DNA from 2 places in the Actinacidiphila sp. ITFR-21 genome. Region 2 is predicted to be linked to the other one. Evidence: predicted binding sites of a transcription regulator. Region 2 holds the regulator's gene; the other holds the start of a gene.
What was found. The regulator HrcA, encoded in region 2, represses chaperone genes, less so after heat shock. The targets are predictions, from matches to a motif close to TTNGCACTCNGNNNNNCNGAGTGCNAA.
Positions count from the first base shown of each region.

Region 1 (7,400 bases), 2.4 Mb from region 2:
CGGGATCTGCCCGACATCATCCGGGTGGTAGCGTCCGGCGGGCTGACGCAGGCCAGCGCACGCTGAGGCCCGTCGTTGCACGGGTGCGCCGGGGTGACTTTACCGGACCCGTGCGAGGGGCGCGGTGTCGCCCGTGCTCTTGCCCAGCAAGATCGTGCAACACTGCCCTATGCGTGTTCCGGTCGGTGGGCTCATCCCCTTGTGCCCAACGCAGTCCGGGAACATTTGGCCGCTCTTGACTGTCCTGACACGGTGCAGTTCGAGTTCCTTCATGATGAGCTCAACAAAGCGGCCGTCACACCAGACGCACCGGACAGGACGCCCGGCTGAACCGCGGTCCCGACGGCCTCAGCCGTCCCGTCTGAGCCCCGAGCCCGGTCAAAACGACTCTTTGACGTTCTGACGCGTCGCCAGCATACGGCGGGGACTTCTTGACCTGCTGATGTGTTCACGGTGAGCTGTGGACGCCGACAGCACGACGGCCCCCGCTCCCGCAGGGGCCGTTCGCGTTCCCCCGCCTTGAGCCGGGGGTAGCGTTCCGGGTGTCGAGATCGGAACGGAGCCAGGATGTCCTACCCGCCAGCTCTGCCACTGGTGAGATCGGGGCGCAGATCGCACGGGCTTTGGAAGCCGTCACCGGCCCGCCCATAGAAGTCCTCGGCTTCTCGAATGCCGTTCCCCGGGCCCACATCTCCGACGACGGAAAGGGCGGTCACGACCTGGTCAACCCGCCGACCGGCATCGCCGCCTCGCAGAGGATCCCGACCGGGCAACCGGCGCTTCGGGACAACTACTCCGGGGTGTGGCTGTCGCGCTACGACCCGTACTCCCCGGACTCATCGGCGAGGCCACGACCGCGGCGCGCACCCGTCCTGATACCCGGAACTGGCGGCTCTTCGCCACCACGTACCGCACCGCGTACGACGTGACGACGAAACTCGGCTACACGGACCTCAGCACCGTCGCGCTGGACCGGATGGATTGGGCGGCACAGCGCGCGTCCGACGCGGTCCTCGGCGCAGTACGCCAGTATCTGCGGGCGCTGGCCTACTTGCGCGCGAGCGACTACCGGACCGGCAAGCGGCTGATACAGCTGGGCATGTCGGCACTGGAGAACGCGGAGGCGGGTCGGGTACGCGATGTCGTCGTCGGGCACGTGCATCTCGGCGCAGCCGTACTCGCGGGCAGGGACCAGGACGAGGACGCCGCGATGGGACACCTCGACGAGGCGCAGACCCTTGCCGTCCGCACCGGACCGGCCGAGAAGGTGCACTGGCTGTCCTTCGGGCCGGTGAACGTCGGCGCCCACAAGGTCAGTGTGCTGGCCGAGTTGAACCAGTATCAGGAGGGCCGTCCGGACTTCCGAGTCGCTCGCGGTTCCGGCGGACTGGCCACTCTCCCGGCAGTCACGCCACCAAGCCGAAATCGCGCGGGCCCAGATGTGGACCGGCCGTACGGAAGACGCGTTCCGAAGCTTGCGACGGGCGCGGAAGCTGGCGCCCCAACAGGCGCGGTACGACGTCATGGTGCGGGAGACGTACGCCGGTCTCGAATCGGCGAAGCGCCAAATGCCGGACTCCTTCAGCAACTTCGGCCCTGGTGGAGGTGTCCAGGCGGACGGTGATCCGCGACGCCCGTCCCTGCGGGAGGTGGACGTTCCCATCCGGTCCGAGCACGGCCGCGCCGGCGGCTGCCGCCTGGCGCCGGGGTACCGGACCCGGCTCACCACGCTGCATCCCACCGAGGCGGAGACGCGCTACCTCTCCGGCCTGCCCGCGGCCCTGCGCGATCTCGGGCTGTCGGACACGGCGGACACGGCGGACACGGCGGACACGGCGGACACGGCGGACACGGCGGACACGGCGGACACGGCGGACACGGCGGACACGGCGGACACGGCGGACACGGCGGGCACAGCCCGGCTGAAGCTGTCGGCGACCCCGGTCCCGTCCGTGCGCGCGGCGGCCGAGTCGTCGGTACGCCGCTTCCACCTGGACGCCCCGGCCTGGTTCCGCGAGCCGTCGGCGCCGGAACTGCCGCCGGAGCCGGCCCGTGCCGTGTGGTCCGACCGCACTGTCGAACTGGGCTACGCGCGGCCGGGCCGGGACGGCGGCGCCGCGTCGGAGCGCCGGGCTGCGGGAGGCGCGCGCCGCGCGCGTTGGCACTCAGCTTGACCGAGTGCTAAGAGCGTCCTAGTCTCGGATCTGGCACTCGGCACCGCTGAGTGCCAGAACTCAGCGACGGGCAGGTCCGGCACCCGCGACGACGGGCCTACCAGGTCGCCGACCCAGACAGACACTCCCGTGAGCCCTTTGAAGGGGGAGGTCGGATCGTGACGACCGCCAGCACCAAGGTTGCCATCAAGCCGCTTGAGGACCGCATCGTGGTCCAGCCGCTGGATGCCGAGCAGACCACGGCCTCCGGCCTGGTCATCCCGGACACCGCCAAGGAGAAGCCCCAGGAGGGCGTCGTCCTGGCCGTGGGTCCGGGCCGCTTCGAGGACGGCAACCGCCTGCCGCTCGACGTCTCCGTGGGGGACGTCGTGCTCTACAGCAAGTACGGCGGCACCGAGGTCAAGTACAACGGCGAGGAGTACCTCGTCCTCTCGGCCCGCGACGTCCTCGCGATCATCGAGAAGTAGCTCTCCGGCTTCGCCGCACAGCCGTGATCCCGCCCCGGGTTCTCCGTGTCCTACAGGCCGGGGGCCCCGGGGCGGTTTCGTTGACCGTCCTTGACCGTCCTTGACGACGACAACCGACTGACGAGTAGACGAGGTAGTTCCCAGGCATGGCCAAGATTCTGAAGTTCGACGAGGACGCCCGTCGCGCCCTGGAGCGCGGCGTCAACAAGCTCGCCGACACCGTGAAGGTGACCATCGGCCCCAAGGGCCGCAATGTCGTCATCGACAAGAAGTTCGGCGCGCCGACCATCACCAACGACGGCGTGACCATCGCCCGCGAGGTGGAGCTCGACGACCCGTACGAGAACCTGGGCGCCCAGCTCGTCAAGGAGGTGGCGACCAAGACCAACGACATCGCGGGCGACGGCACCACCACCGCGACCGTGCTGGCCCAGGCGCTGGTCCGCGAGGGCCTGCGCAACGTCGCCGCCGGCGCGTCCCCCGCCTCGCTCAAGAAGGGCATCGACGCGGCCGTCAAGGCCGTCTCGGACGAGCTGCTCGCCTCCGCCCGCGCGATCGAGGGCAAGGAGGACATCGCCGCCGTCGCCGCGCTGTCCGCGCAGGACAAGCAGGTGGGCGAGCTGATCGCCGAGGCGATGGACAAGGTCGGCAAGGACGGCGTGATCACCGTCGAGGAGTCCAACACCTTCGGCCTGGACCTGGACTTCACCGAGGGCATGGCCTTCGACAAGGGCTACCTGTCGCCGTACTTCGTCACCGACCAGGAGCGGATGGAGGCCGTCCTCGACGACCCGTACATCCTCATCCACCAGGGCAAGATCTCCTCGATCCAGGACCTGCTGCCGCTGCTGGAGAAGGTCATCCAGGCCGGCGGCTCCAAGCCGCTGCTGATCATCGCCGAGGACGTCGAGGGCGAGGCCCTGTCCACGCTGGTGGTCAACAAGATCCGCGGCACGTTCAACGCCGTCGCGGTCAAGGCGCCCGGCTTCGGCGACCGCCGCAAGGCCATGCTGGGCGACATCGCCACGCTGACCGGCGCGACCGTCATCGCCGAGGAGGTTGGCCTCAAGCTGGACGCGGCCGGTCTGGACCTGCTGGGCACCGCCCGCCGGGTCACCGTCACCAAGGACGACACCACGATCGTCGACGGCGCCGGCGACAAGGCCGAGATCGAGGGCCGGATCGGCCAGATCAAGGCCGAGATCGTCGGCACCGACTCCGACTGGGACCGCGAGAAGCTCCAGGAGCGCCTCGCCAAGCTGGCCGGCGGCGTCTGCGTGATCAAGGTCGGCGCGGCCACCGAGGTGGAGCTCAAGGAGAAGAAGCACCGCCTGGAGGACGCGATCTCCGCGACCCGCGCGGCCGTCGAGGAGGGCATCGTCTCCGGCGGTGGCTCCGCGCTCGTCCACGCGGTCAAGGTGCTCGAAGGCGGCCTGGGCAAGACCGGCGACGAGGCCACCGGTGTCGCGGTCGTCCGCCGCGCCGCCGTCGAGCCGCTGCGCTGGATCGCTGAGAACGCGGGCCTTGAGGGCTACGTGATCACCGCGAAGGTCGCCGACCTGGAGAAGGGCCACGGCTTCAACGCGGCCACCGGTGAGTACGGCGACCTGATCAAGGCCGGCGTCATCGACCCGGTCAAGGTCACCCGCTCCGCCCTGGAGAACGCCGCCTCCATCGCCTCCCTGCTGCTCACGACCGAGACCCTGGTCGTGGAGAAGAAGGAAGAGGAGCCCGAGGAGGGCGGCCACGGGGGCCACTCGCACACGCACTGACCCCGCCCCGCTCCACCCCCGGCCCGGCTCCCTCCCCTCGGAGGGGGCCGGGCCGCCCCCGTTGCGCCCCACCGGGCGATCCGCCGCGCGGCCTGCCGGGCGATCCGCCAGGACCGGGCCGCCGGACAAGGCCCGCCCGGGTCAGAACTTGGGGTCGTAGCGGCGCCCGGTACGGGTGGAGGCCGCGGCGTAGAGCGACGTCGGGAGGTGGCGGGTCAGGGCCACGGCCAGTTTGTAGCGCGGGTCGGGGACGCTGACCGTGCGGTCCCGGGCCAGGTCGCGCAGCGCGGTGGCGACGACCTTGTTGGCGTTGAGCCAGGCCCAGGAGGGGACTTTCGAGGCGTCCATGCCGGCGCGGGCGTGGAACTCGGTACGGACGAAGCCCGGACACAGGGCGAGGAAGCGGACGCCGCTGCCGGCGAGTTCCTGGGCGACGCCCTCGGTGAAGGAGACCACCCACGCCTTGCTGGCCCCGTAGGTGCCGCGGGACATGAAGGCGGCCACCGAGGCCACGTTGATGACGAAGCCGCGGCGCCGCTCGCGCATCGCGGGCACGGCCGCGGAGGTGAGGCGGAGCACCGCCTCGCAGTGGACCTTGAGCATGCGCAGCTCCTGGGCGACGGGGACGTCGAGGAAGCCGCCGCCGTTGCCGAAGCCCGCGTTGTTGACCAGGACGTGCACCGGGCGGTCCGGGTCGCGCAGGCGGGCCTCGACGGACGCGATGCCGTCGTCGTCGGCGAGGTCGGCCGGCAGTACCTCGGCGGCGGTGTTGTAGCGGGTAAGGAGGTCCGCCGCGGCACGGGCGAGGCGTTCCTCGTCGCGGGCGACCAGCACCAGGCGGTGACCGTCGGCGGCGAGCCGGCGGGCGAAGGCCGCGCCGAGGCCGGAGGTCGCACCCGTGATGAGTGAAGTCGTCATGCGGGCAGCGTAGATGAGGGCCCGGCGGCTGACGCGGGGGCGGACGCCGCCCCGTTCGCCGCGTTCCCGGCCGGTGCGCGCCCCGGCGGGCGGCGCCCGGTCCGCCGCTGCGGACGCCGCTGGACGCCCGCGGGCGCGACCGGCGCCGGACGTCCGTGCGCTCAGCCCTGCTTGAGGTACGGCGTGGTGACCCCGAGCGGCTCGAAGCCGAGGCGGCTCAGGATCGGGCGGCTCTCGTCGGAGGCGTCCACCTGCAGGTAGCGGAAGCCCCTGGCCGCGGCGAGCCGGGCCCGGTGGGCGACCAGCGAACGGTAGACGCCGCGCCCGCGCCACGCCGGTACGGTGCCGCCGCCCCACAGGCTGGCGAAGTCGGTACCCGGGTGGAACTCGATCCGGGCCGAGCAGACCGGTTCGCCGCCCGCCAGCGCGAGCGTCATGGCGACGTTGCCGGTGCTGTGCGCGAGCTGGTCCAGCAGGCTCGCGTGCGGCCGGGTCCCGTCGGTGCCGAACGCCTTCGCGTGCACCTCCGCCATGAGGGCGGCCCCCGCCGCGTCGGTGACCGGCTCCAGGCGTACGCCCTCGGGCGGCGCCGTGTCCTGGGGCAGCTTGGCGACCTCGGCCACCATCAGCGTCTCCGCCGGCTCCGGTACGAACCCGGCGGCCAGCAGGCGCCGCCCGAGGTCGGCGGGGCGGTCGTGCGCGTACAGCTTCCACTCGAACTCGCGTCCGGCCCCCTCCGGCCCGGCCAGCCACCGCGTCTGCGCGGCGATCGCGGCGTCCGCGGTGTGCTCGTCCAGCTCGGACCACAGCACCCCCGTCCAGTCGTGCGCGCCGGCCCCGGTCTGCCGTATCACCGGGCCGAACCGCTCCACCCGCGTCCCGGCCTCGGCGGGCGGGGCGTCGCGCCGCATCTGGGCGTCGAACAGGGCGCGTACGGCGTCGGTGTCCATCGGCGCATTCCAGCACGCCGCGGCACGCACCGCACCCGGGTTTCCGCCCGGTGGGGCCGGGGGAGCGGTGGCACCGCCGGGCCCGCGCGGGTCAGGCCAACGCGTCCAGGACGAGGCCGACGTCCGACCCGGTGTTGTGGAGGTGCGGGGCGAAGCGGACGTTGCCGGCGCGGGCGGAGAAGCGGACTACGGCGTCGCGCAGCCGGGCCGCGGCGGTGGCGGGCAGGCCGGGGACCGCGACGATCGCCGAGTCGCCCGGGACCGGCGGGTGGCCGAGGGCGGGGCTGCGCCGCGGGGGGGGCAGCACGGGACCGGGGCGGCGTCCGCGTCCTGAGGGCGGCGTTGGGGGCCGCGCCCGCGGCCTTTCCCGCGCCCGGCTTGGCAGAATCGATTCTGCGGAACGTCCGCACGGTCCGTGCCTAGCGGTAGCCCCACCCCGGTCCCGCCGGCCCGTACGGGAACCCGTACTCCGGCTCCGCTCCGGGCTCCTCCGCGGCGGCCCGGCGGGCTCGGCCGTCGACATCGTCCCGGCCGCCCACGCGGTGCCGCTCGCGCCGGTCCGCCGGGTGGTCCGCGCCGTCCTGCATGTCGTCCATGTCGTCGGCGTCGGCGTCGGCGTCGGCGTCGTCGGCGTCGTCGGCGTCGGCCCGGTACTCCCCGCCGTCCCCGTCGTGCTCGTCGTCCCGGCCGGCCGCGTCGGCGCGGCCGGGCACCGGCGCGTCCCTGCGGGCCCCGCCGCCGTCCCCGCCGTCCCGGTCCGCGTCCGCCTCCGACCCCGGGGACCTGCTGCGCGAGCGCCCCATCATCGCCTCGCGCTCGTCCTCGGTGAGCCCGCCCCACACGCCGTAGGGCTCGCGGACGGTCAGCGCATGGGTGGCGCACTCGGCGCGGACCGGGCAGCGCATGCACACCTCCTTGGCCGAGGCCTCGCGCGCGCTGCGGGCGGCGCCCCGCTCTCCCTCCGGGTGGAAGAACAGCGAGCTGTCGACGCCGCGGCAGGCGGCGACGAGTTGCCAGTCCCAGAGATCGGCGTTGGGCCCGGGAAGGCGGGAGAAGTCTGCCATTGCTCATTCCCCTCGACGGGTGCGTGAAGGCGTGGGAGACGGTGGAGACGGCGCC
Region 1 is NZ_CP134605.1:4,197,047-4,204,446, forward strand. Features, by position in the region: gene RLT57_RS18540 (radical SAM protein) at 1-66, shown strand, start outside; gene RLT57_RS18545 (hypothetical protein) at 926-1,624, shown strand; gene RLT57_RS18550 (hypothetical protein) at 1,650-2,174, shown strand; gene groES (co-chaperone GroES) at 2,333-2,641, shown strand; gene groL (chaperonin GroEL) at 2,788-4,413, shown strand; gene RLT57_RS18565 (SDR family NAD(P)-dependent oxidoreductase) at 4,555-5,331, opposite strand; gene RLT57_RS18570 (GNAT family N-acetyltransferase) at 5,493-6,281, opposite strand; gene RLT57_RS18575 (hypothetical protein) at 6,373-6,588, opposite strand; partial or broken gene RLT57_RS18580 (WhiB family transcriptional regulator) at 7,013-7,345, opposite strand.
Region 1: the regulator HrcA is predicted to act here: its motif matches at 2,205-2,231, upstream of groES (co-chaperone GroES).

Region 2 (7,400 bases):
CCGGCCCCGTGCCGTGACCCGCGCTTCCCGACCGGACCTGTCCGGACACCCGCACCGACCCCGACCCCGGCCCGGCGCCTGGCGCGCCGGACGGCTTCGCGCGGCGCGTGGTGGCCGCGCCGCCGGTGGTCACCCTCGGGCCCGGCGCGGCCTGCGACGGCGCCGCCCGCGGCGCCACCGGCTACGCCCGGCAGTAGCGGGCGGTCAGCCCGCTGTCACGAAGTCGATGAGCTCCTCCACCCGGCCCAGCAGCTCCGGCCGGAGGTCCCGGTACGAGGTGACCGACGCCAGGATGCGCTGCCACGCCTCCCCGGTGGTCAGGTCGGTCCAGCCCAGGGCCCGGCAGACGCCGGTCTTCCAGTCCTCCCCGCGGGGCACCCGCGGCCACCCGGGGATGCCGACCGAGGACGGTTTCACGGCCTCCCAGACGTCGATGAAGGGATGCCCGACCACCAGCACGTCGGGGCCGGCCGCCGAGGCGGCGATGCGGGACTCCTTGGAACCGGGCACGAGGTGGTCCACCAGGACGCCCAGCCGGGCCGACGGGGTGGGGGCGAAGGCGGAGACGACGGCGGGCAGGTCGTCCACGCCCTCCAGGAACTCCACCACGACGCCTTCGACGCGCAGGTCGTGGCCCCAGACGCGTTCGACCAGCTCGGCGTCGTGGCGGCCCTCGACGTAGATGCGGCCGGCCCGCGCGACGCGGGCCTGGGCGCCGGGCACCGCGACGGAGCCGGAGGCGGACAGCAGGCGGCCGCGGGGGGCGGCGGCCCGGGGGCGTACCAGGGCCACCGGCCTGCCGTCGATCAGGAAGGCGCCCGGGGTCATCGGGAAGACCCGGTGCCGGCCGAAACGGTCCTCCAGGGTGACGGTGAGGCCCTCCGCGGTCTTCTCCACCCGGACCACCGCCCCGCAGAAGCCGGTGCCCGCCTCCTCGACCACCAGCTCGGACTCGGCGGCCACCTCGGGCAAGGGCGCGGGCCGCTTCCAGGGAGGGGTCAGATCGCCGTCGTAACTCCTGCTGCGCATGGGGGAGATCGTAGGACGTGGCGGGCGCGTCGCGCCGGTGCGCGCCACACCGGGTCCGTCGCGCCGGGTCCGCTACGCCCGCGCCGGGCCGGCGAAGCGTTCGGCGAGCGCGTCCCGCTGGGCGCGCAGGAAGCGGGCGTCCACCACCGCGCCGTGCCCGGGTACGTACCGGCCGGTCTCGCCGCCCAGCGCCAGCAGCGCGTCGACCGTGGCCGCCCAGGCGCCCGGTACCGCGTCCTGCCCGGCCTGCGGCTCCCCCGACTCCTCCACCAGGTCGCCGCAGAAGACCACCGTCGGGTCGCTCGCGGTGGCGCCCGGCACCACCACCGCCAGGTCGTGCCCGGTGTGGCCGGCGCCCGGGTGGACCAGCCGCACCGGACGGTCGCCGAGATCCAGCCCCAGCCCGCCGCGCACCGGCCGGTCCGGGAGCACCAGGGCCCGCGCCGCCGCCTCGGCCGCCGCGGGGTCGGTGCCGTGCTCCACCGCGTCCGCCCGCAGCGCATCCCGCTCCCGGCGCAGATAGCCGTCCAGCGACGCCTCCCCGTACACCTCGGCGGCCGGGAAGGCGGGCGTGCCGAAGACGTGGTCGAAGTGCCCGTGGGTGAGTACGACGTGGGTGACCCCGCGCCCGGTCAGCGCCGCCACCTGCCGCCGCAGCTCCTCACCCGCCGCCAGCGTGGACCCGGTGTCGACCAGCAGCACCCCGTCCGCGCCCACGACCAGGCCGACCGTCACGTCGAGGCGGGGCAGCCGCCGGCGGGCCACCCCGGGAGCCAGCTGCTCCCAGCCGGAGCCGCCGGCGCCCGGCTCCCGCGCGCTCTCCACAGGTTCCACGGGACGACGCTATCGCCGCGACCCCGGGTACGCGCGCTCCGGCCCCGCCCCGTCGCGGCCCCCGCGCCCCCCTCCGCGACGAGCGCACCCCTCGCGCAACCGGCGTCCCGGCCGTCACCGAAAAGCCGCGAACCGGCCCCCGGGCCCGGCGGCGCGAAGAGGTTCCGGCACGATCACGAGCCGGTCTTGCCGTGCCCTTGCCGCCTCGCCGTACACTTACTGCGGGAAAGCTGGCACTCAGAACGGAGGAGTGCCAGGCCAGACGGCTGATGCCCTACGGCTGGAGGTGCGCGATGCTGAGCGAACGCCGACTCGAAGTGCTGCGTGCCATCGTCCACGACTACGTCGGCACCGAGGAGCCGGTCGGGTCCAAGGCACTCACCGAGCGCCACCAGCTCGGTGTCTCGCCCGCCACCGTACGCAACGACATGGCCGTGCTGGAGGAGGAGGGCTACATCGCCCAGCCGCACACCAGCGCCGGCCGGATCCCCACCGACAAGGGCTACCGGCTGTTCGTCGACAAGCTCGCCGGCGTCAAGCCGCTGTCGGGCGCCGAGCGCCGCGCGATCCATAACTTCCTGGGCGGCGCCGTCGACCTCGACGACGTGGTGGCCAGGACGGTACGGCTGCTGGCGCAGCTCACCCGGCAGGTCGCGGTCGTGCAGTACCCGTCGCTGGTCCGCTCCTCGGTCCGGCACGTGGAACTGCTGTCACTGGCCGCCGCCCGCCTCATGCTGGTCCTGATCACCGACACCGGACGGGTCGAGCAGCGGCTCATCGACTGCGCCGCCCCGGTCGGCGAGACCGTACTGGCCGATCTGCGGGCCCGGCTCAACAGCCGGGTCGTCGGCCGCCGGTTCGCCGACGTCCCGCCGCTGGTACAGGACCTGCCGGAGAGCTTCGACCCCGACGACCGGCCCGCGGTCGCCGGAGTGCTGGCCACCCTCCTCGAAACGCTCGTGGAGGACAAGGAAGAGCGCATCATGCTCGGCGGCGCGGCGAACCTCACCCGGTTCAACCACGACTTCCCGCTGACGATCCGACCCGTCCTCGAAGCACTTGAGGAGCAGATGGTGCTGCTGAAACTGCTCGGTGAGACCGCGGACGCGACCATGACGGTCCGGATCGGGCACGAGAACTTTCACGAGGGCCTCAATTCCACCTCCGTGGTGGCGGTCGGCTACGGTTCGGGCGACGAGGCAGTCGCCAAACTCGGCGTGGTCGGACCGACCCGCATGGACTACCCCGGAACGATGGGAGCGGTACGCGCAGTGGCACGTTACGTCGGACAGATCCTGGCGGAGTCGTAAGTGGCCACGGACTACTACGCCGTACTCGGCGTGCGCCGCGACGCAGGACCTGACGAGATCAAGAAGGCATTCCGCCGGCTCGCCCGCGAACTGCACCCGGACGTGAATCCGGACCCCAAGACCCAGGAGCGGTTCAAGGAGATCAACGCCGCTTACGAGGTGCTCTCCGACCCGCAGAAGAAGCAGGTCTACGACCTCGGCGGCGACCCGCTGTCCGCCTCGGGCGGTGGCGGCGGCGCCGGGGGCTTCGGAGCCGGCTTCGGCAACTTCAGCGACATCATGGACGCCTTCTTCGGGCAGTCGCAGCAGCGCGGCCCGCGCTCGCGCACCCGGCGCGGGCAGGACGCCATGATCCGGCTGGAGATCGAGCTGGACGAGGCCGCGTTCGGCACCACCAAGGACATCCAGGTGGACACCGCGGTCACCTGCGGCACCTGCAACGGCGAGGGCGCCGCTCCCGGCACGTCCGCGCAGACCTGCGACATGTGCCGCGGGCGGGGCGAGGTGTCCCAGGTCACCCGGTCCTTCCTCGGCCAGGTGATGACCTCGCGGCCGTGCCCGCAGTGCCAGGGCTTCGGCACCGTGGTGCCCACCCCGTGCCCGGAGTGCGCCGGCGACGGCCGGGTCCGCTCCCGCCGCACGCTGACCGTGAAGATCCCCGCGGGTGTCGACAACGGCACCCGGATCCAGCTGGCCGGCGAGGGCGAGGTCGGCCCCGGCGGCGGCCCGGCCGGCGACCTCTACGTGGAGATCCGCGAGGTTCCGCACGCGGTCTTCCAGCGCCGCGGCGACGACCTGCACTGCACGGTGACCCTGCCGATGACGGCCGCCGCGCTCGGCACCAAGTGCCCGCTGGAGACGCTGGACGGCCTGGAGGAGATCGACATCAGGCCCGGCACCCAGTCGGGCCAGTCGATCCCGCTGCACCAGCGCGGCATCACCCACCTGCGGGGCGGCGGCCGGGGCGACCTCGTGGTCCACGTCGAGGTGATCACCCCGCACAAGCTCGACGCCGACCAGGAGGACCTGCTGCGGCGGCTGGCGAAGCTGCGCGGGGAGGAGCGGCCCCTCGGGCAGTTCGCCCCGGGCCAGCAGGGCCTGTTCTCACGGCTCAAGGACGCGTTCAACGGGCGGTAGCGGCGCCGCCGGCGGCAGGCCCCGGGCCTGCCGCCCGCGGGCGCCGGCGCGGCCGGCGGCACGGGTCCGGTGGCGCCCGTACCGGCGCCGCCCCGGCGCGGGACGGGGGCGCGCGCATGGCACGATGTGGCCATGTCCGCGTTGACAGACCTCTCCTCCTTTTCTGCGTACCCGATCGTCCAGGCCCCCATGGCGGGCGGCGCCTCCAACCCGCAGCTGGCCGCGGCCGTCGGCGCGGCCGGCGGGCTCGGCTTCCTCGCCGCCGGGTACAAGACGTCCGAGGCGATGTACGAGGAGATCCGGCAGCTGCGCGACCTCACCTCGCACCCCTTCGGGGTGAACCTCTTCATGCCGCAGCCCGGCACCGTCGACCCGTCCGCCGTCGCGGTCTACGCCGAGCAGCTGGCAGGCGAGGCCGCCTGGTACGCCACCGAGCTCGGCGACCCCGACATCGGCACCGACGACGCGTACGACTCCAAGGTCGCGGTGCTGCTGGAGGACCCGGTGCCGATGGTCAGCTTCACCTTCGGCTGCCCGGAGCGGTCGGTCTGCGAGGCGTTCGCCAAGGCCGGTACGTACACGGTGGTCACCGTCACCTCGCCCGCCGAGGCGCTCGCCGCCCAGCGGGCCGGCGCCGACGCGGTCTGCGTCCAGGGGGTGGAGGCCGGCGGCCACCAGGGCACCCACCGCGACGACCCGCAGCTCGACGGCGCCGGCATCGGCCTGCTCTCACTGATCCCGCAGGTCCGCGAGGCCGTGCAGCTCCCGATGATCGCCGCCGGCGGCCTGATGCGCGGCAGCCAGATCGCCGCGGTCCTCACCGCGGGGGCGGACGCCGCCGCGCTCGGCACCGCCTTCCTGGTCTGTCCGGAGTCCGGCGCCAGCGTCGTGCACAAGCGGGCCGTCACCGACCCCGTCTTCGCCAGGACCGAACTGACCCGCGCGTTCTCCGGCCGCCCCGCCCGCGGCCTGTTCAACCGCTTCATGCGCGAGCACGGCCGCTACACCCCGCCCGGGTACCCGCAGATACACCACCTCACCAGTCCGCTGCGCCGGGCCGCCGCCGCGGCCGGCGACCCCCAGGGCATGGCGCTGTGGGCGGGGCAGGGCCACCGGCTGGCCCGTGAGCTGTCCGCGGGCGCCCTCGTCGAGACCCTCGTCGCCGAACTCCGGGCCGCCCGGGAGGAGGCCCGCGCATGACCGCCCCGGTCTTCCTGGTGGACCCCGTCCTGCTGGACGGCTCCCCGTCCCGGATCACCCTCGACGGCCCGGAGGGGCGGCACGCGGTGTCGGTGCGCCGCCTGCAGCCGGGCGAGGAGCTCGTCCTCACCGACGGCTCCGGGCGGGGCGCCCACGGGGTGGTCTCCGGCGTCGTCGGCAAGGACGTCCTCAACGTCGAGGTGCGCGCGGTGCGCGACGAGCCCGCGCCCTCCCCCCGGATCACCGTCGTCCAGGCGCTCCCCAAGGGCGACCGCGGCGAGCTCGCCGTGGAGACGATGACGGAGGCGGGCGTCGACGCGGTCGTCCCGTGGGCCGCGGCCCGCTGCGTCACGCAGTGGCGCGGCGACCGCGGCGCCAAGTCCCTCGCCAAGTGGCGGGCCACGGCCCGCGAGGCGGCCAAGCAGTCCCGCCGGCTGCGCTTCCCCGAAGTCACCGATCCCATGACGACCCGGCAGCTCGCCGCTCTGCTCGGCGCCGCCGACTTCGCCGCCGTGCTCCACGAGGAGGGTTCCGCCCCGCTGGCAACCGCCCCGCTGCCCGCCGCCGGGTCCTTCGTCCTGGTCGTCGGCCCCGAGGGCGGCGTCTCCCCGGAGGAGCTGGCCGCCTTCGCGGCGGTCGGCGCCCACCCCCACCGGCTGGGCCCCACCGTCCTGCGCACCTCCACGGCGGGCGTCGCCGCGCTGTCCGCCCTGCTGACCCGCACCGGCCGCTGGGGCTAGGGTCCGTCGGGTGGATCTCCGCGGCGGCGCGGGTCCCGGCCCGCACACCTGCCGCGTTTTCGTCGGTCGGCGGCACACCACGTCGCCTCCCTCCCCGGCCTCGCGGCCGCACGCACCGGACCCCGCTCCGCCACCCACAAAGATCCCCACGACAGACCCCAGGCGGCCGGGGTCCGTACGCCGCGACCGCCGCCGGGCGGCGCGCCCCCGGCATCCGCACCGGCCGACGTCGCCGGCACGCGCAGCCCGCCGGACCCTCGCCGCCCCGGCCGGGGCTCGGGCCCGGCACGGCGGGCGCTCGGGCGTGCGTCCGTGCCGGGCGCGGTGGCCGGCCCGGGGCCGGGGGCCTGGGCGCCACGGGTGGACGGTGGTCGGCCCCGTCGGCCCCGTCGGCCCCGTCGGCCCCGTCGGCCCGGGGCCGGGGCCTGGGCCTGGGCCGGGGCCTGGGCCTGGGCCGGGGCCGGGGCCTGGGCCTGGGCGCCACGGGGGGGTCGGCCCGGTCGGCCGCTTCCGCGCCTGCGCGTGCCGGGCGGGCCGGGTGTGGCCGCCGGGCCGCGGCGGCCCCGGGCGGCGCCCGGTCGGCGGTGGTGGGAGACGCGGGCGCGTCCGGTGCCCGGCGCGCTGCCCGGCAAGCCGGGGTCGGGGTCGGCGTCGGGGTGCCACGGAGGGACGTCGGCCTGCCCGGTCGGCCGCTCCCGTGACCGCCCGCGCCGGGCGTGTCCGGCTGTCAGCGCTCCGCGAACTGTGACATCCGCACTCCGGTGAGGAGTTGATCCTGGTTAGGGTGGCGGAGTGACACACCCGACACCCCAGCCGCAGCCGGAGCAGCAGCCGACCGAGCAGCACACGCAGCACAGCACCCGGGCCCGGAGCCGGGCGAGCCAGGCACCGACCGACCGGGCGGCCCCGCGGCCGGCCGGGAAGGCGCCCGCGGCGAAGGCACCGGTCGAGAAGGCGCCCCCCGAGAAGGCGCCCGCCAAGAAGTCGGCAACCAAGAAGTCGGCAACCAAGAAGGCCGCGGTCGAGAAGCCGGCGGCGAAGAAGGCCGCGGCGAAGAAGACCCCGGCCGAGAGGCCCGTGGCCGGGAAAGCGGCGGCGAACAAGGCCCCGGCGGGGAAGGCGGCGGCCGGGAAAGCCGCCGCCGGGGACG
Region 2 is NZ_CP134605.1:1,747,725-1,755,124, reverse strand. Features, by position in the region: gene RLT57_RS07815 (DUF3097 domain-containing protein) at 205-1,029, opposite strand; gene RLT57_RS07810 (MBL fold metallo-hydrolase) at 1,102-1,863, opposite strand; gene hrcA (heat-inducible transcriptional repressor HrcA) at 2,157-3,173, shown strand; gene dnaJ (molecular chaperone DnaJ) at 3,174-4,310, shown strand; gene RLT57_RS07795 (nitronate monooxygenase) at 4,443-5,510, shown strand; gene RLT57_RS07790 (16S rRNA (uracil(1498)-N(3))-methyltransferase) at 5,507-6,250, shown strand.